DNA from 3 places in the Arthrobacter phoenicis genome. Region 2 is predicted to be linked to each of the others. Evidence: riboswitches for the same ligand, from Rfam matches in the RefSeq annotation. Region 2 holds a riboswitch; each other region holds the start of a gene.
What was found. Region 2 has a riboswitch for cyclic di-AMP ahead of ABC337_RS18200 (NlpC/P60 family protein). Riboswitches for the same ligand answer to the same signal wherever they lie in the genome.
Positions count from the first base shown of each region.

Region 1: linked by a shared signal. The riboswitch ahead of ABC337_RS05355 (aggregation-promoting factor C-terminal-like domain-containing protein) and the one ahead of ABC337_RS18200 (NlpC/P60 family protein) in region 2 are both predicted to bind cyclic di-AMP.
Region 3: linked by a shared signal. The riboswitch ahead of ABC337_RS16095 (NlpC/P60 family protein) and the one ahead of ABC337_RS18200 (NlpC/P60 family protein) in region 2 are both predicted to bind cyclic di-AMP.

Region 1 is NZ_JBDFMK010000001.1:1,170,157-1,176,237, reverse strand. Features, by position in the region: gene ABC337_RS05375 (DNA glycosylase AlkZ-like family protein) at 1-324, shown strand, start outside; gene ABC337_RS05370 (nucleoside deaminase) at 373-876, opposite strand; gene ABC337_RS05365 (phosphatase PAP2 family protein) at 945-1,808, shown strand; gene upp (uracil phosphoribosyltransferase) at 1,821-2,456, shown strand; gene ABC337_RS05355 (aggregation-promoting factor C-terminal-like domain-containing protein) at 2,577-3,329, opposite strand; cyclic di-AMP (ydaO/yuaA leader) riboswitch at 3,328-3,510, opposite strand; gene ABC337_RS05350 (transposase) at 3,777-4,199, shown strand; gene ABC337_RS05345 (IS3 family transposase) at 4,163-5,209, shown strand; gene ABC337_RS05340 (ArnT family glycosyltransferase) at 5,271-6,081, opposite strand, start outside.
Region 2 is NZ_JBDFMK010000003.1:102,738-108,818, forward strand. Features, by position in the region: gene ABC337_RS18190 (YnfA family protein) at 1-114, opposite strand, end outside; gene ABC337_RS18195 (VIT1/CCC1 transporter family protein) at 294-1,394, opposite strand; cyclic di-AMP (ydaO/yuaA leader) riboswitch at 1,977-2,167, shown strand; gene ABC337_RS18200 (NlpC/P60 family protein) at 2,174-2,956, shown strand; gene ABC337_RS18205 (hypothetical protein) at 3,304-3,792, shown strand; gene ABC337_RS18210 (hypothetical protein) at 3,929-4,096, shown strand; gene ABC337_RS18215 (Tn3 family transposase) at 4,138-6,081, shown strand, end outside.
Region 3 is NZ_JBDFMK010000001.1:3,393,608-3,399,688, reverse strand. Features, by position in the region: gene ABC337_RS16120 (DUF5671 domain-containing protein) at 1-419, opposite strand, end outside; gene ABC337_RS16115 (LpqB family beta-propeller domain-containing protein) at 416-871, opposite strand; gene ABC337_RS16110 (DUF5129 domain-containing protein) at 984-2,504, shown strand; gene ABC337_RS16105 (cupin domain-containing protein) at 2,589-2,966, shown strand; gene ABC337_RS16100 (dihydrofolate reductase family protein) at 2,976-3,605, shown strand; partial or broken gene ABC337_RS16095 (NlpC/P60 family protein) at 3,646-4,414, opposite strand; cyclic di-AMP (ydaO/yuaA leader) riboswitch at 4,417-4,611, opposite strand; gene ABC337_RS16090 (hypothetical protein) at 4,745-4,996, shown strand; gene ABC337_RS16085 (DNA alkylation repair protein) at 5,025-5,657, opposite strand; gene ABC337_RS16080 (GNAT family N-acetyltransferase) at 5,697-6,081, opposite strand, start outside.

The DNA.
Region 1 (6,081 bases), on a different contig from region 2:
AACGCGGCCGAGCTGCTGGACGAAGCGGACCACCGCAAGGCCGGGCTCAGCTCGCTGGCGCTGCAGGCGGACCTGCCGGACCACCCGATCCTGGACCGGGGCCGGATCATCGGGCTGTGGCAGTACGACCCGGCCACCGAGGCGATCGCTGCCTGGGTCTTCGGGGACCTGACGCCCGCGGTGAGTCGTCGGATCGTGGAGGTGGAGGCCTGGATCCGGGAGGACCTTGGCGACTTCCGGGCCTTCAGCCTCGACGCGCCGGCCTCCCGGCGGAAGAGGATCGACGCGCTCCGGGCCTCGACGACGGCCACCGCCGAACGGTAAGCGGGACCAGGGGACGCCGGGATTAGGGGAGGAAACAGGGGGGAGGGATCAGGCGCCGCGGTGCTCCGCGAAGAAGTCCCGCAGCAGGTCCCCGCACTCCCGCTCGCGCACCCCGCCGTAGACCTCCACCCAGTGGTTCAGCCGGCGCTCGCGGAGGATGTCGAACACGGACCCCGCGGCGCCCGCCTTCTCATCCCAGGCGCCGAACACCACGCGGGGAATGCGGGCCAGCACCACCGCGCCGGCGCACATCGCACACGGCTCCAGCGTCACCACCAGGGTGCAGTCCGCCAACCGCCAGCCGTCGTCGCGCGCCCCCTCGGAGGCACGGCGCTCGCGGAGCCGTGCGGCGGCTTCCCGGATGGCCACCATCTCGGCGTGCGCCGTCGGGTCCCCGAGAGCCTCCCGCTCGTTCCGGCCGGTGCCCAGCACCGTCCCGTCCGGGCCGATCACCACGGCCCCAATCGGCACGTCCGCGGTGGCGAGGGCCTGCCGCGCCTCGATCAGGGCGAGGCCCATCCACTCGGCATGGCGGGGCTCGGGCGATGTCATGGCTCAATGGTAGTTTCGATCCTAAGCAAGCTGTGCACCGTGGGTGCACCGGACGTCGGGAGAACGCAGTGAGCACCAGGACTGAGAGCTGGCTGATGCGGCGCTGGGGCAGATGGGTGGTGCCCTACGCCGCGCTGTGGATCACTATGCTGCTGGGCGGCATCGCCGTGGTGGCGCTGGCCCTGACCAGCGCCGAGGTCTACGACAACGTGGTGGACGACGCCGGCCTGGCCAACCTGGACAAGCCCACGCTCGCCGCCATGGAACGGCTCCGCAACCCCGGCTTGGATGCGTTCGTCACAGGGTTTACCAACATCGGCGGCGGCATCGGCATGCCCATCCTGGCCAGCATCCTCACCGCGCTGTTGATCTGGCGGACCCGGACCTGGCGCCCGCTGATCCTCATCGGCGGGGCGGCAGCCGTCTCCGTCACCGCCACCTCCCTGGGCAAGAAGCTCATCGGCCGCACCCGGCCCGACTTCGCCGACGCCGTCCCGCCCTACGAGACCTCGCCGTCGTTCCCCAGCGGCCACACCCTGAACACCACCGTAGTCATCTCACTCGTGGTGTACCTCACCTGCCTGCAGGTCCATCGCACCATCGCCCGGGTGGGATTGATCACGGCCGGGGCTCTCTTCATCATCGCGATGGGCATGAGCCGGGTGTTCCTGGGCCATCACTGGATGACCGACGTGATCTTCGGCTGGGCGCTGGGCCTGGGCTGGGTGGGCATCGTGATCCTGGCGCACCGGCTGTTCCACGTGATCAGACACCGGGAACGGACCGGCCCGGCACCCACCTTCGACAATGACCAGCACCTGCGGGAGAGGGCGCCGGACGGGCACCACGACGCCGGAACCGCGCCTGCTCGCAGGGTGGCGGACGACGCCGGGACCCCCGGCGGGCGGGGGCGGTCCGAAGCGTCCGGATGATAGTTTTGACCCATGCGCACTCTCGTTGTCGACCACCCGCTGGTGGCCCATAAGCTCACCGTTCTGCGGGACAAGAACACCCCGTCACCCGTCTTCCGCCAGCTCACCGAAGAGCTGGTCACGCTGCTGGCGTACGAGGCCACCCGCGACGTGCGCACCGAACCGGTCACCATCGAGACCCCGGTCAGCACCACCATCGGTACGGCCTTCACCAAGCCCACCCCGCTGGTGGTCCCGATCCTCCGCGCCGGCCTCGGCATGCTCGAGGGGATGACCAAGCTGGTCCCCACCGCGGAGGTCGGCTTCCTGGGCATGGCCCGCGACGAGGAAACCCTGGACATCATCACCTACGCCGAGCGGCTCCCCGAGGACCTGACCGACCGTCAGATCTTCGTCCTGGACCCGATGCTGGCCACCGGCGGCACCCTGCGCGAGGCGATCAAGTTCCTCTTCAAGCGCGGCGCCTCCGACGTCACCTGCATCTGCCTGCTGGCCGCCCCCGAGGGCCTGGCCAAGCTGGAGGAAGAGCTCTCCGATGCCAACGTCACGATCGTTCTGGCCTCGATCGACGAGAAGCTCAACGAGAAGTCCTACATCGTCCCCGGCCTGGGCGACGCCGGCGACCGGCTCTACGGCATCGCCGGGTAGCGCCCTTACGCATCCTTTCGAGGACTCGCCCGGGCTACCCGGGACACAGCAAAGGCACCGGATCTGAGAAGATCGGTGCCTTTGCTGTGTCTGCGCGACGTGGCTGCAGCTTCTAGCGGCTTAGTACCAGTTGTTCGCGTAGTGGAAGTTCAGGGCGCCGCAGGGGGAGCCGTACCGTTCCTGCACGTACTGCAGGCCCCAGTTGATCTGGGTGCGGTAGTTGGTCATGTAGTCCGCGCCGGCGCTGGCCATCTTCTCGGCCGGGAGGGACTGGACTACGCCGTACGCACCGCTGGAGGGGTTGGTGGCCGTGGTCTTCCAGTCCGACTCGCGGGTCCAGAGCTTCATCAGGCACTGCATCTCGCTCGGGGCCCAGCCGTGGGCCGGCAGCTGCGAGGCGGCGTAGGCCTGGGCGCCGGCGGGATCGTCGACGGCCACCGGCTGCGGGGCCGGGGCGGGTGCCGCGGCGGGGGCCGGAGCGGCCGGTGCGGGAGCCGGGGTGGACGGAGCGGGGGTGGACGCGGCCGGAGCCGGAGTCTCGGGGGTGACCTTGGAGGCCTGGGCTTCGACGCTGGCCGGCGCCGTGGCCGGGGTGTAGTTGCCGAGCCGTTCCAGATCGGAGAGCTGCAGGCTCGGGGCCTGGGTTGCGGTCGCGGCCGGGGCGGTGGTGCCGGTGGCCTGGCCCGCGGCGCCGGCGCCCAGCAGCACGGCAGCCGCGGTCAGCGCGACGGCGGTGAGCTTGCCCTTGGAGCCAAAGGTGGTGCGGCCTCGGGTGGCCGAGCCCTGGGCCGGGTCGGCGCGGTGGCGCGCGACGTCGGCCGAGGAGGTGCGTTTAGCGCCTTTTAGGCGCACGGGTGCCTTGTGTTCAGTCATGTTCGCCTCTCAACGCCTACGGAGTTAGCTGTCGGGTTCGGATGAGAAATCCGGCCGCTCGGATCATCAACGAGTCGGCTTAACCCCAAGGGGTGCATGGATGCAGGTGCCCGGGAACTCTGGGTTCCCCGTCTCTGCCTCAATCCATGGAATCCGGGAAGCGGCAGAGTTTGGCGTCAGACCCGGATATGCGGCCAGATCGATGGCCGCACCATAAAAACGGTACCGGACTTTCTCTCGCATGTCACATTTAGGTAACGCCGCGGTGTGGCTGGTTGCCGATTCGCGGTGGCCGGGGTCCGGTTTTCGGGCCGTTTCGACGGTTCCCTGCACGCTCGACGCCTGGACCCTGTGTGTCAGGCTGTTGTGTGACAGGTTTCCTGTCGTTCACGGTCGGGCGTTCGGGGCGGGGAAAGGTCCGTAATGGATTTTGTGATCCCTTCGCGTGTGTCTAACCGGAGCCACTTCACTCTCGCGCAGAAACACGCGATTCTCGAGGAGTACGACAAGTGCCTTGAACGCGGTTCCAGGACCGCGTTCAGCAGGGCGGTCGGCATCACCGATGGAACTCTTCGGCTCTGGGTCCGGCAGCGTGAGGCCGGGGAGTTGAGGTCCAATGCCGCGCCAGGAAGTGAGGACCAGCGCTTGAATGCCGGAGATAAGCAACAGCTCAAACGGGTCTTGAGAGAGAACGAGATCCTTAAAGCCAAACTGGCCCGGTCCGAGGCCGCGGTGGACATTCTGGGAAAAGCTTCCGCGCTCTTGGACGCGATGGCCAGGAGCGCGGCGGCAACGGACCCGCACCTTCCGGACCCGGACCCGGGCCGGCCCGAATGGTTGATCCCAAAGTCTGGAAAGGAATCGCCCTGACCTTTGCCGGGCACCTGGTCTCGGCCGGCTGGTCAGCGGTGAGGACCTGCGCCCTGCTCGGTCTTCACCGCACCACCTGGTACCGGCATCTGAACCCCGCTCCTCCCGCCGGAGTCACCCTCCCGCATAAGGGCCGGGCCTACCCGAACCGGATCAGCACGGCTGAGGCTAAGGAATTCATGGAACGGCTCAACTCCGAGGACTACGGGAACCTCTCGGTCACCCAGGCCTACTACCGGATGCTCGATTCCGGGCGCTGTTCCTTCTCGATCGCCTCAGCCCACCGGATCGTGGCCGCGCACGGGCAAAACGGGGACCGCCGGGTTCAACGCGGCGGCACCGGCTCCCGGCAACGGGTCAAACCTGTCCTGAACGCGGACGCCCCGAACCAGCTCTGGAGCTGGGACATCACGATGCTCCACGGGCCCGGGAGACACACCTACCGGCTCTACACCATCATGGATGTCTACTCCCGCAAGGTCGTCGGGCACCGGGTTGAACACACCGAAACAGCCGCCCTCGCCGCCGCCCTGATCCGGGACGCCGTCACCGGAAACCACCACAGCCCCACGGTCCTGCACGCCGATAACGGGGCCCCGATGCGGGCCGGCACAACCCTGGACCTGGCCCGGGCACTGGGCATCGAGCTCTCCTACTCCCGGCCCCGGGTCTCCGATGACAACCCGTACTCGGAGTCCCTGTTCAAGACCGTCAAATATGACCTCGACTTCCCCCGCCGGTTCCAGGACCTGGACCACGCCCGGGACCACATGGCCGCGTTCTTCACCGACTACAACACCAACCACCGCCACAGCGGACTGAACTACTACACCCCCGACACCGTCCACCACGGCCGGATCGAGCAGGCACGCAGCCAACGCCAAGCCACCCTCGACGCCTCCTACAACCGCAACCCGCACCGATACCACCGCAAACCCACCGCACCCGGAGCCCCACCCCCAGCCGGCATCAACCACAAACAAACCACCCAGCTGTCACAAACAGCTTGATACATACCGTGGAGACGTCTAAGCGGCAGGGAGCCGTCGAAACGGGGAGCGTCCGGCCCGGTTACTTCGCCAGCAGGTACACCGTGGTGCCGCCGATGCTCTGGGCGGGGTAGGTGGACGCCACCCACTCGGCGATCCTGGCGGCGTCGTCCGATCCGCTCTCGCCCTGCATGGTGCGTCCGGCGATGAAGTAGTGGATCCGGCCGTCGGCGACGTACTGCTGGAACTGCTCGAGCGTGGGTGCGGGGTCGGTGCCGTTGAACCCGCCCACGGCCATCACGGGCAGCTGCGTGGCGAGCTGATAACCCGCGGCGTTGTTGGACCCGACGACGGCGGCCGCCCAGGTGTAGCGGCCGGCGTCCGTTTCGAGGGCATTCACCAGGTCCGACGACGGCGTGGTCGCGCCGAGCAACCCGCCCATGCCGCCGCCCTGGCCGCGGCCGGTGCCAGTTGTTCCAGTCCCGTTGGTTCGTCCGAAAGGCGTGCCCTGCGCGTTGCCCATGGCTCCTCCGGTGCCGCCGAACATGGCCGGCAGGCCCGCCCTGCCACCCACGGCGGGCCCGGCGCTGACGATCGAGCCGGAATGGGCCGTCGAGGCGGTGGACAGCGAGTACGCCAGGGGACCGGCAAGGGCCGCGACGACGGCGAGTCCCGCCGTCGTTCGTGCCAGCTGCCCCGCCGTCGGTCCGGCCGGGAACAGCGGGCTGATGGTGCCGCCCGCGGACGCCCCCGCGAAGTCCCGGACGGCCGGAACCATCACGCCGACGGCGGCGGCCAGCGCCGCGATCAGCACCAGCCAGCGCAGCCACGGGACGAACGCGGGCGTGCGGCCCAGCAACTCGAAGGCCATGAACCCGGCCGCTGCCACCGCC
Region 2 (6,081 bases):
ACCGGCCCACCACCACGCACGGCCCTCCCGAACGGCTTGCCACACCAGCCAGGCACCGCCTATCTCGGCGACAGCGGCCAAAATAAACAGCAGAACGGACTTGGCAATCGTCATGAACCTCATCATGCCGCACGATTGGAGACAGCCCGCGCCGGCCGGAAATCGTCAGGACTACGAAGCAGGTCCGTTAGCTAAGCACAGGCCCCACAGCGACCATCCCTCAGCGGCCCAGCCGTGTGGAAGCGCCCTGACATTCCGGGCCGTCCGACGGCTGCCCGGCTCTGCTGTGCCGCCTATGCCGTGCTGGTTCCGAACAGCATCCCGAGCAGGTACGTGACGGCCGCGGCGCCGTAACCGATGGCGAGCTGGCGTAGCGCCATTTTCAACGGAGCCCCGCCGGAGAGCAAGGCAACAATTGCGCCGGTGGTCAGCAGGGCCAGGCCGACGATAATGCCGGCGACGATGAGCGCGGTGATGCCTTCGAGTCCGAACAGGTAGGGGAGGACGGGCAGGATGGCGCCGGAGGCGAAGAACAGGAAGCTGGATGTGGCCGCGCCGAGGCCTGTGCCGACTGCTTCGTGTTTGTCGTGGTCAGGGGAAGCCACGATCGGTTTCTCGTGTGGGTTCTGCAGCGTCTCGGAGGCCTTGGCGTTCGCTTCGTCTTCTGCCATGCCCCGGGCGCGGTAGAGCAGGGACAGTTCGTTGGCGTCGGCGTTCAGGTGCGGTAGCCGCGCGTGTGCGTCCTCATTGGGCGTGGAGGCTTCGAGGAGTTCGCGCTGGGAGCGGACGGAGACGTATTCTCCGGCTCCCATGGACAGGGCGCCGGCGAGTAGGCCGGCGACGCCGCTGAGGAGGACCACCGCGTTGGATGCGCCGCTGGCGCTGATGCCCATCACGAGGGAGAGGTTGCTGACGAGCCCGTCGTTTGCGCCGAAGACGGCAGCGCGGAAACTTCCGGAGAGCCTGTTCCTGCCCCTTGTGGCGAGTGCACGGACGATTTCCTCGTGGATCTGTTCGTCGGCGGCCATGGTGTCGGTGGCGTGGGCATCGCGTGCGTACGGTGAGCGCGCTTCGGCACGCTGGGCCAGGGCGAGGACGAACACGGATCCGAAGTGGCGGGCAAGGAAGCCGACGAACCGGGTACGGAGGCTTCCGCGGCGGGCCTTGCCGACTTTATCGCCGAGCAGGTCCAGCCAGTGCTGTTCGTGCCGGGTTTCGGCTTCGGCCAGGGCCAGGAGGATCTCCCGTTCTTCCCCACTTCGGCGTCCGGCAAGGTCCCGGTACACGCCCGCTTCGGCCCGTTCGTCGGCCAGGTACTGGCGCCAGCGACGAAGATCCGCAGGACTGGCGCTCTGGAAAGTCGGTGTGGTGTGTGTCGTGGGCAGGTTCGTCATGGTCATCCTCGAGGCAATACCCTTGACCGGACCCATAATTTCGGGGGAGCTCCGGTCAGAGTGGTGTCTGACCGAAGGTCTCGCTCGCCCGGCACCTGCTAGCCGGGTGGCGCACCGGGCAACCTGTAGGAGGATGCCAGTATGTCGATGCGCCGCTGCGTCCGCGATACGCGGACGGTGGGAACTACTCCCCTTCGATAAGACAAGTCTTCCATATATCCGCCGCAGATTCATGCGTTTACATGTTTTTCGGATTGCCGAAATTTCGTCACCTGGAAGGCCTCCAGGCGTCATTTCGGTGTGCCGTGGGATTCTTTAGGGCCAGACGATTGCGGAAAGTGACTGCTAGCGTCACCAGTAACCGTCGTGAGCCGACCAAATATTGTCCGTGTAACGGATGGTCGTGGCGCACTTTTGGGACGACAGAAGGATGGTCCGGTTAGGTGGCCTTCCGCGGGTACAAGCAGTGGAGGTGCACGTAGGGGCTGTGACATTTATCCCGTCGCGTTATCAGAATGTGACAATCTTCTCTTACTTGCGGTACGGTCGGTTCCGTGCCGACTCTCTCCAAGGGCGGCACTCCCGGGTTGATTGCCTAACTCTGCCGCTGCCGGGGATCCGTTCGCAGAATTCGTCCGGCAGAGACGGGGAAACCACGTTTGGCCTGGTTCAGGCCTTGGGGTGAAGCCGCGCTACTGCATCTGCAGGAGTTGCGGCCGGGTGACTCCCATCCGAATCCGACAGCTAACCCCGCAGGCATTGGGAGAGGCTACTTTGTCATGTCCACACGCGTTCATGGCCGCCGGCGCGCGGTTACCGTCCACACCAGTCCGCTCGCGAAGATTTCCAAGTCTGCCGCAGACAACTTTGGCGGAGCGGGACGGCAGGCCGCCGTCCTCGCCGTTGCTTCAGGCCTAGTTTTATCCAGCGGTATCGCTGCCCAGGCCGCCGAGGCTCCGGCCCAGCAGGACGCGGCACTGCCCTCAACGCAGGAAGTGACCGCCCTGGCGTCCGCTCCGCTCAGCGCCGACGCCAGCGTTCGGATATCCTTCGAACGCCCGGCCGTCACCACTACCCCCGCACCGGTCATCGAAGCGCCGGCGACTGCCGAAATCCCTCAGCCCACACCGGCGGTCAAGACACCGGCCGCCACGACACCGGTGGTTAGTGCACCGGTGGCAGCGCCCAAGGTCACCGTTCAGGCGGCACCGGCGCCGGCCGCTGCCCCTCAGGCAGCGGGCGGAGTCAACGCCACCATGCTTTCGGCCGCCTACGCGCAGCTGGGCCTTATCCAGGACTGCACCCGCCTCGTCGAAAAGGCCTTGGGCGCAGCAGGCATCCCTGTAGGCGACATTGGCCCTATGGCGTTCATGAATTACGGCAAGACGGTTGGCACCCCGGCCCCGGGTGACATGGTTGTTCAGTCCGGACACGTTGGAATCTACGCAGGCAACGGCCAGGTCATCAGCTCGGGCATGAACGGCAAGAACCAGACGGTGGTTCATCCGCTGTCGTGGTTGACCGCAACGGGGCCCGTCACGTTCGTACGCGCCGGCGCCTAGAGACACCAGCGCCAACGGGCCGGTGAGTCGCTGCCTTGGGGGTAGCGCGTCACCGGCCATTGGCATACCGCCCTCCGGTTGGTAAAGGCCCGCCGCCGGTGCGGGGACGGTGCCAAAGTTCCGGACGGCCCGGATGCCGTTGCCGAAAGCCGCACTGCAGATTTGGATGGCGATTGTTGTTGGTATGTAATGTTGATCCCAATGTCTGAAGCACTAGGTGGCGCTCTCCGGGGCGCGGAGTTGTTTCCCGGAGCCAAGGCCGCCGAAGCTGCAGGAACCGCTTTGGATCCGCAGTCCGGCTCGGCTCCGGGTCCGGTCCGGTTTGCCCGAGCAGGGTCGGTGGGGCCGTGAAGTCATTCTTTTCTTTTCTACGGAGGAACCGGACCAAGGCCTGGGTGGTGGCCGTAACGCTGCTGTTGGTCTTCTACCTGGTGGTGACATTCCAGCGTTCCGCTCTCCTGCTGATGGATACCAGTCCTCTGGCCAACGTCCTTGGCGCGGCGTACTTGGTACTCCCGGCCATCGGTGCCTGGGCACTGTTCCGTGAACTTCTGTTCGGTGCCCGCACAGAACAGATGGCGCGGGCCCTTGAGGCCGAGGGGGGTCTGCCCGTAGACAATCTGCCGCGCACACCCGCCGGACGCATCGTCCGTGCCGCGGCGGACCAGGAATTCGAAAAGTACCGGGCCGAAACAGAAGATGCTCCGGGGGACTGGCGTTCCTGGTTCCGGCTCAGCTGCGCGTATGACGCCGCCGGTGACCGCAAGCGTGCCCGCTCTTCAATGCGGGATGCAGAGCGGCTGTACCGTTTCCCCGACACCGGAGCAACGATATAGGGGTGAACGCCCGGCGATTTCGCGGGCCATTTTCTCCGGCGGTAATTTCCAGTGTGGTGGACCCACGTTCCGCGGCGACGCAGGGGCGCGCAGGCGCCTGGTCCTACGGCGCGAGCTGCCGGAGGTGCTCCTGCTCATGTTTATCCTGGTCCGCTGGAAGCGCGACGAGGCGCGAGGGCGGGCGAGCTCCGACCGGGCCGCCGCTCTCGCCGGCATCCCGGAATTGGCCGCGTATAACGGGGCATGTTCGGGCCGTCGGACGCTCTACACCGGCCTGCGCTTCTCTTTGGCCCGGTACTCCTGAAGGTGTCTTCAGGGGCAATCTAGATGTGGTTGAGTTCTGGTATGGGCCTTGAGCTGACGAGCGAACTTCTTGATTCGTGGACGCTGGTTGATGACGATGTGGCATTGATGGCGCGGAAGTCAGGAGCGACTCGGGCAGGGTTTGCTGTGCTACTGAAGTTTTTTCAGCAACATGCCAGGTTTCCGGTCGGGCCTTCTGATCTTCCACTGGGAGCTTTGAACTATGTTGCAGCGCAGATTTCCGTTCCTATCGATGGGCTGGGTCCCTATTGGGATGGGCGTTCAATCAAATACCACCGGGCCGAGATCAGGTCCCATTTTGGATTCCGTGAGTTCACCTCCGCTGATGAGGCCCGGCTGGCTGGGTGGTTGGCGGAGAGGGTGTGCCCGTCGGAGGTTCGTGAGTCTGCGCTTGTGGATGCTTTGCTGTCCCGGTGCCGTCAGGAGCGGATTGAGCCGCCGGGGCGTGCTGGCAGGATTGTTGGCACCGGCCGGGCGTTGTTTGAGCAGCGCCTGTGTGCTGATGTCCTCAAGGTTCTGGGGCAGGACGGCGCTGCTGGCCTGGAGGCTCTGGTCGCTGATGGAACGGCGGGTTCTCTGTTGTCGGTGTTGAAGGCTGATCCGGGCCCGGCTGGTTTGGAATCATTGCTGGCGGAGGTGGAGAAGCTTTCAGCTGCTCAGGGTCTTGCTCTTCCTTCTGGTTTGTTTGCCGGGGTGTCGGAGAAGGTCGTGAACGCGTGGCGGGCGAGGGCGGCCCGGATGTATCCATCGGATTTCCACGACGCGCTGCGCCCTGTGCGCTTGACGCTCTTAGCGGCGTTGTGTCATCAACGCACGGCAGAGATCGCTGACAGCCTGGTCGACTTGCTGCTCGTTCTAGTGTTGAAGATCAATACCAGCGCGGTGAGGAAGGTCGAGAAAGAACTCACCGAGGACCTGCAAAGGGTGCGCGGGAAGACGGCATTGCTGTTCAAACTCGCCGAGACGGCAGTCACAAGCCCGGACGAAACGGTCCGGAACGCTGTGTTCCCGGTGGTGAGCGAGAAAACCCTGCGGCAACTGGTCCAGGAGGCAAAAGCCAACGAGACCGTGTTCCAGGGCAAGGTGCGGACCGTGTTGCGGGGTTCGTACTCGAATCATTACCGGCGGATGTTGCCGGCGCTGCTGTCCGTGCTGCGGTTCCGCTGCCATAACACGGCGTTCCGGCCCATCATGGATGCCATCGCGTTGCTGGAACGGTACGCGGATGCTGGAAGTAAGAGCCAGTTCTTCGCGCCCGGAGATGTAGTCCCGGTCGCGGGCGTCGTGCCCAGGTCCTGGGAAGGCGCTGTCCGGGACGAGAAAGGCAGGATTGAGCGGATCCCTTACGAGCTTTGCCTGCTCGTGTCCTTACGGGACGCGCTGCGCCGTCGTGAGGTTTTCGTTGACGGTGCCGGGAAATGGCGGGACCCCGAAGAGGACCTTCCCCAGGACTTCGACGCTTCCCGTGAGCTCCACTACGAGGCCTTGCGGAAACCGCTGGACCCGGCCAGGTTCATTTTTGATCTTCAGTCAAGAATGACCCGATCACTGGAGCATCTGGATAACGGGCTGCTGGCCGATTCCACCGGCGGGGTGAAGATCACCAGACGCCGAGGGGCGCCGTGGATAAAGGTACCCAAGCTGGAAAAACTCGAAGAGCCGGCGAATCTGGGCAAACTCAAGGACGAGGTCCTGGCACGGTGGGGCACCCTGGACTTGCTTGAGGTCCTCAAGGAGGCGGACTTCCTGACCGGGTTCACCCAGGAATTCGTTTCCGTGGCCTCCCGTGAGGTCCTTGACCGTGAGACCCTTCGCAGGCGGTTGTTGCTCTGCCTGTTCGGGCTCGGGACGAACATGGGCATCAAAGCCGTCACTGATGCCGGCGGTCACGGAGAGAACGAACGGGAGCTACGCCACGTACGCCGGACATTCATCACGAAGGACAATCTGCGCCAGGCGATCGTG
Region 3 (6,081 bases), on a different contig from region 2:
CAGACGATCCCCACAGCGAGGGGCGGGCGCCACTGCGGCTGGGGCTCCGTGACCAGCGACGACGCCGCGGCCAGGAGGGAGGTGGTGGAGATCAGCAGCGACAGCGTATAGAGGGCGCTCACATAGAGACCCCACGACGCCGCCGCACGTTCGTCATCTGCGCCCAGGCGGCCCCACACCAGCCACCAGAGCAACGCAGCCAGCGGCCCGCTCACGAGTGCGAACGCCAGGGACAGCGCCAGCCCGGCGACCCCCTCGCCGGCCAGGACCTGCCCGGCGGTCAGTGCGCGTTCAAGCAGGCCGCCGGCCCCGTTGGCGGCGATCACCACCAGGGCCGCCAGCAGCACGTACACCACCAGCCGGCGTACCTTGGCCTGGGCGGTACCTCCGGCGGGAACCCGGACCGGCGTCGTGGTCATTTGACCGGTGTCCCGCCGGTGCAGGCCTGCAGGCTGTAGGGAAGGTCGTCGATGGACCAGCCCGTGCCGGAGCGCACCAACACGAACACCCCGTCCTCCGTAAATTCGGACGGACCGAAGGGACCCTCCCCGGCGGTATGGACGATGGAGACCCGCACGGTGGCGGTGGGCCCCCGTTCGGTGTAGCCCACTAGCACCACCCGGGCGGCCTGGACCGTCCCGAAGTAGCCCGTGCACCGGTTCTTGGCGGTCTCGGTCAGGTAGCCCTGCGCCGCCGCCAGGTCGCCCTCCACCACGGCCTTGCTGTATTGCTGGACCACGCCGGCGGGAGTGCCCGGGTCCAGCGGACGCAGCTGCCCGCGCAGCAGAACGGCCACCAGGGCCGCGACGATCAGCAGCACGACGGCCGCGGCGATGCCCACGAGGACCCGGCCCGGCTTCGGCTGGCTCATGCCGACAGTATGCAAGGACCACCCGCACCGGTCATGGTGTCTTTGGACCCTTTCAGACGGGCCGGTCCGCCGTGAGTCTGGGACAACACTCCCTCTGCAGATGGTGGGACCGATGGGGACCTTTACCGCCGCCAGGTTTGCCACGTTCCTGGCGCTCGCCGCCGTCGCCGTAGCGCTCGTCCTGGGACCTCCCGCGACCGGAGCGGCGGCGGCACCGATTGCGGCGATCGCCACGGGCACCACCACCGCCGTAGTCCGCACCGGCACCACGCCTACCGACGTCGTCGTCGTGGACCGGGCAGGCGTCCTGGACCTCGCCACGCTCCTGCCGGCGGTCCGGGGAATCGAGTTCTACCAGCCCACCAAGGTCGCGGTGTACACCTACAACGGCACCGCCTCGGACAACCTGAACGAGGAGGTGCTGCGCTACGCCCGGGCGGAACACCCGGACTGGATCAGCCCCGACGGACAGAAGTGGGCGGACGGGCTGTTCATCTTCGCGCTCGACCCGGTGGGCCGCCACGTCGGCACCTACATGGGTGAGGACCGGAAGGTCTCCCCCGGAGCGCGGACGGACATCCAGGACGCCTCCAAGGACCTGCTCCGCGACGCGCAGTGGACGGACGGGACCATCGCCGGGATCCGCCGTGGCGCGGAACTGATCAACCAGCCCTGGTACCGCAGCACCGCGTTCCTCGTCACGGCGTGGATCGGCGCGGGACTCGCCGCCGCCGGGGCCGCCGCCTGGCTCCTGGTCCGCTGGCGCACCCGGGTGGGGTGCCGCCGGGAGACCGCAAAGGGCGACGCCGCCTACGCCCGGGTGAGCATGGACCTGCCGGTCACCGAACTCAACGCCGGCACCATCCCCGCCTCCTCCCGCTACGGCGGCACGGTCCTGGAGAAGCACCGCAGTTTCCTCAGCCGGTACGACGCCGCGACGGCGCTCTCCACCCGGGTCCACGCCCTCACCCGACGGCAGCAGGGGAAACGCTCGTCCCTGGCGCTGGCCCGGCAGTTCGCGGACGCCGCCGCGGAACTGGACGCCCTGGATGACGTCATCTCGGACGCGAACGCGCTGCTGAACCGGAGCCCGCTCTGGCCCACCGCCTGGGACCGCCAACTCGCGCCCTTCAGGCGGGATCTGGCCGGCATCGAGGACCTCCTCCGCAAGAGCCACGGTGCGGGCGACTCGGCCACCGCCGCCGCGCTACGGTCCTTCCGCGACCGCAGCCAAAGCGACATGGAGGGCTGGACCGCGGACCTCGCGGGCGGCGCCCTCGGCCCAGAGGACGCGCTGGACAGGCTCCGGGACGCCCGCACGGAACTGACCGAACTGTTGAACCGGCACGCGGAGACCGTGATCGAAGGATTCGCCCGCACCGAACGGGAGGCGCGGCTGATGCGCCGGGAGATGGAGGAGGCACGGTCCGGCAGCGGCGGCAGGAAGCGGCCCGGCTACGAGCCCAGCATCCTCGGCACGGTCTACCCGTCCGCCTATTTCTTCTCGGTTCCCGCGTTCTCCTCCGGCTTCACCACCGGCGTGACCAGTATCAATTCGGCCCGGGGCGGGACCACGGGGTACGGCGTCGGCGGGGGCAGCTTTTCGGGCTCCGGCAGCTCGTCCGGCTTCTAGGAAAACCGTATCGACAACCCCTGCTCAAGCGAGGATCGTAGGCGTTGTCCGTAGTTTCCGTTCCAAACCGAAAGAGGCAGAGCAATGCCTGCTGTCGCTGTTTCCCAGTTGCAGGTGAAGTCCCACAACACACCGGACGAGAAGCGCCGCCCGGACAAGACCGAGGTGGATATCGTCACCCTCGACGACTACACGATCGGCCGTTTCACGTTCCAGCCCGGCTGGCGCTGGTCCGACTGCATCAAGCCGGTGGTCCACACCGAGATGTGCCAGCTCAGCCACGTCGGCTTCTGCGTCTCCGGCAGGCTCACCGTCGAGACCACCGACGGCAACCGGGTGGAGATCGCCGGCGGCCACTCCTACACCATCCCGCCGGGGCACGACGCGTGGGTCGAGGGCGGGGACGCGTTCGTGGGGATTGAATTCGTCAGTGCCGCGGGCTTTGCGAAGCCCGGCGGATAGGACGGATCCTTGCGGAAAATCATCCTGTCCTTCCAGGTCTCCCTCGACGGCTTCATGGAGGGCCCGCACGCGGACATCAGCTGGCACCGGGTGGATGCCGAACTGCATGAGCACTTCAACGACCAGCTGCGCACCATGGGCGCGTTCCTGGACGGCCGGGTCACCTATGAGCTGATGGCCGGGTACTGGCCGACGGCGGACCAGGACCCTGACTGCCCTCCCGCCGTCGCGGACTTCGCCGCCATCTGGCGGGAGATGCCCAAGTACGTCTACTCCCGCACGCTGCCGGAGGCCGGCTGGAACACCACGGTGGTGCGCGAGGTCGACGCCGGGCAGGTGCGGGCGCTCAAGGCCGCCCCCGGCGGCGACCTGGCCCTCGGCGGGGCGGAGCTGGCCGACTCCTTCCGCCGGCTCGGGCTGATCGACGAGTTCTGGATCTACGTCCACCCGGTGCTGGTGGGCCGCGGAACGCCGCTGTTCAAGGCCGCAGACTCCCCCACCGGCCTGACGCTGCTTGAGAGCCGGGCGTTCGGCAACGGCGTGGTCCTCCTGCGGTACGCGGCCGACAACGACGCGGCAGACAGCGTAACCGCAGACGACGAAACCTCAGACAACGAAACCGGCGCCCGGCAGCCGTGAGGGCTGCCGGACGCCGGTCCGGTACTGCTGAACGCGCGGGTTAGGCTCCGGCGCGGACGAAGGTCACGCTGCCGGTGGCGGTCAGCCAGGACAGCGGGTGCACGATCGTCTGGTTGGAGCCGTTCATGCCGCCGCTGATCGCCTGGCCGTTGCCGGCGTAGATGGCGACGTGGCCGGACTGGACGATCATGTCGCCCGGCTGCGGGTCGGAGACGACCTTGCCGTAGTTGAGGAACTGCTGCGGGCCGAGGTCGCCCACCGGGATGCCTGCGGCGCCGAGCGCCTTCTCCACCATCGCGGTGCAGTCCTGCGTGATGCCGATTTGGCTGTACGCGGCGGAAAGCATGGCGGCGTTGACGCCACCGGCGGGGGGCGGCGGCCGGAGCCGGCGCCGGGGCTGCGGCCTGGACGGTCACCTTCGCCACCGGGGCGGCCGGGGCCTGGGCCACGGGGGCCTTGGCCACCGCGGGCGCGGCGGCAGGGGCCGGAGCCGGAGCCGGGGCCTCGACGACGGGCGCCGGGGTGGTGGCGACGGCCGGGCGGTCGAAGCTGATCTGAACGGCAGAGTCGGCGGTCACCGGGGCGGAAACCTTGCCGGCGACGTCGGCGTGCGAGACGGGTGCGGATTCCCGTTCGGCGGGGACGTTGCCGGCGGCGTTGGCCGCCATGCCGCTGGTCAGGACCAGGCCGGAGGCGGCGAGGACGACGGCAGCCTGCCGGCCCACGGTGCCGGTCGCCGCGGCGAAGGCGGCACCCCGACCGGTGGTTGCGGTGGTGCCGGGGCGCGCGTCAGTAGAGCGTGAAGTCATAATGTACCTCTCCCAAAGCCTGCGAGGTGAGCTGTCGGATTCGGATGGGAGACACCCGGCCGCGGGTCCGTCTGGGCGGACACTGCGCGGCTTCACCCCAAGACCCGCCCGTGGGCAGGTCGCGATTGGTTTCCCCGTCTCTGCCAGCTGGTTGCGAGGATGCCCTGGACCGCGGCAGAGTTAGGCAATCGGTCCGGGGGCGCCCGTCTCGGAAACCAACGGGCACCTCTCCACGGTAACGGCCATCCTCCCGAATGTCACATTAAGGTAACGGCGGAGGCGTCCCGGCGGGGCTACGATGATCCCACCATGTCCCGAGCGGAGGGTCCGATGAATCTCCATTGTGTCGCGATCTGCCAGCTGAGCGATCAGCCGCAGGAAGACTTCGACGTGAACACCGAGCTGCTGGTTCTCGAGGGGAAGGAGATCCACGTCGCCACCTGGGACGCCGAGCCGCGCGACGGCGGTTTCGACCTGCACGTACTAAACGACAGGGTGGACGCGCTGGGCTTCATGGTGGTGACGGACTGGGAGTTCCTGGACGGCAAGGCCTACGCCGTCGTCGAGCGCCGGCCCGCCTGAGACCCGCCGCTTCGCGCGGCCACCATCCCTAGGTTTCGCCGCCCGCTTCCCGTTCGACGCGCTCGACGGCGGCCCTCACGATCTCCGCCGCCCCGCCGTCGGGGCCGCCATACGCAGTGCCGTTGGCCAGGGCCGCACGGCGCCGGAACCGCGCCCAGTCCCCCTCGCGCTTGCGGAGTTCCCGCAGCGGAGCCAGCAGGGCAGCGCGGCGCAGCCAGGGGTCGGGGTCGCGGAGCCACCGGTCCAGGACGGCCTCGGCGCGGGACCGGGCCTGCCCGTCGAGCCCGACGATGAGCGGCCCCACGACGTCAACCGCCAGCGGGTCCGCGAGGTCGGGCAGGTGCGCGCCGCGGAGGAAGCCCTCGATCCGGGTCAGGTCCGAATTGTCCAGGTGCCGCAGGGCCGACTGCAGGAGCACGACGGCGGCCAGGCGGCGCTCGAACACGGGCACGGCCCACAGTTCCGAACTGAGCGCGGTGAGACCGTCCCGGTCCAGCTCCCGATGCCGGCGGAGCGCGTCCCGGACGGTGCCCCGGACCGCGCCAACGGAGGCACCGTAAATCGAGAGCCCGAGCCCGAAGCGGTCCTGATCGGCCTCGGCGCGCTGCCAGGAACTCTCGCGCTGCAGGGTCGCGTCTATGAAGTCACCGGCCTCGCTCACCGTCCCATTCTTCCGCACCGGCCGTGAGCCCGCGTCCGGCTAGTGGTCCGGGCTGCGGTACTCCATCAGGACGGTGTCCCGCCACTGCCCGGCGAGCGGCCCGTAGGACATCAGGCCGATCCGGCGCCGGGTGCCCACCACGGTGAATCCCAGGCGTTCGTGCAGGGCCAGGGAGGCGGTGTTCTCCGGGAAGACGGTCGACTGGATGGTCCAGATGCCGGCCTCTTCGCAGCGGCCGATGAGCGACGCGAGGAGCCGCCCACCGTGGCCGCGGCCCCGGGCGGCGGCGGCGAGGTAGAGCGAGTGTTCCACCACGCCGCGGTAGACGGGACGGGTGGACACCGGGGAGACGGCGGCCCAGCCGAGCACGGCGCCGTCGTCCTCCAGCACCAGACGGACGTTCGGGAGGCGTCCGGCGTCGAAG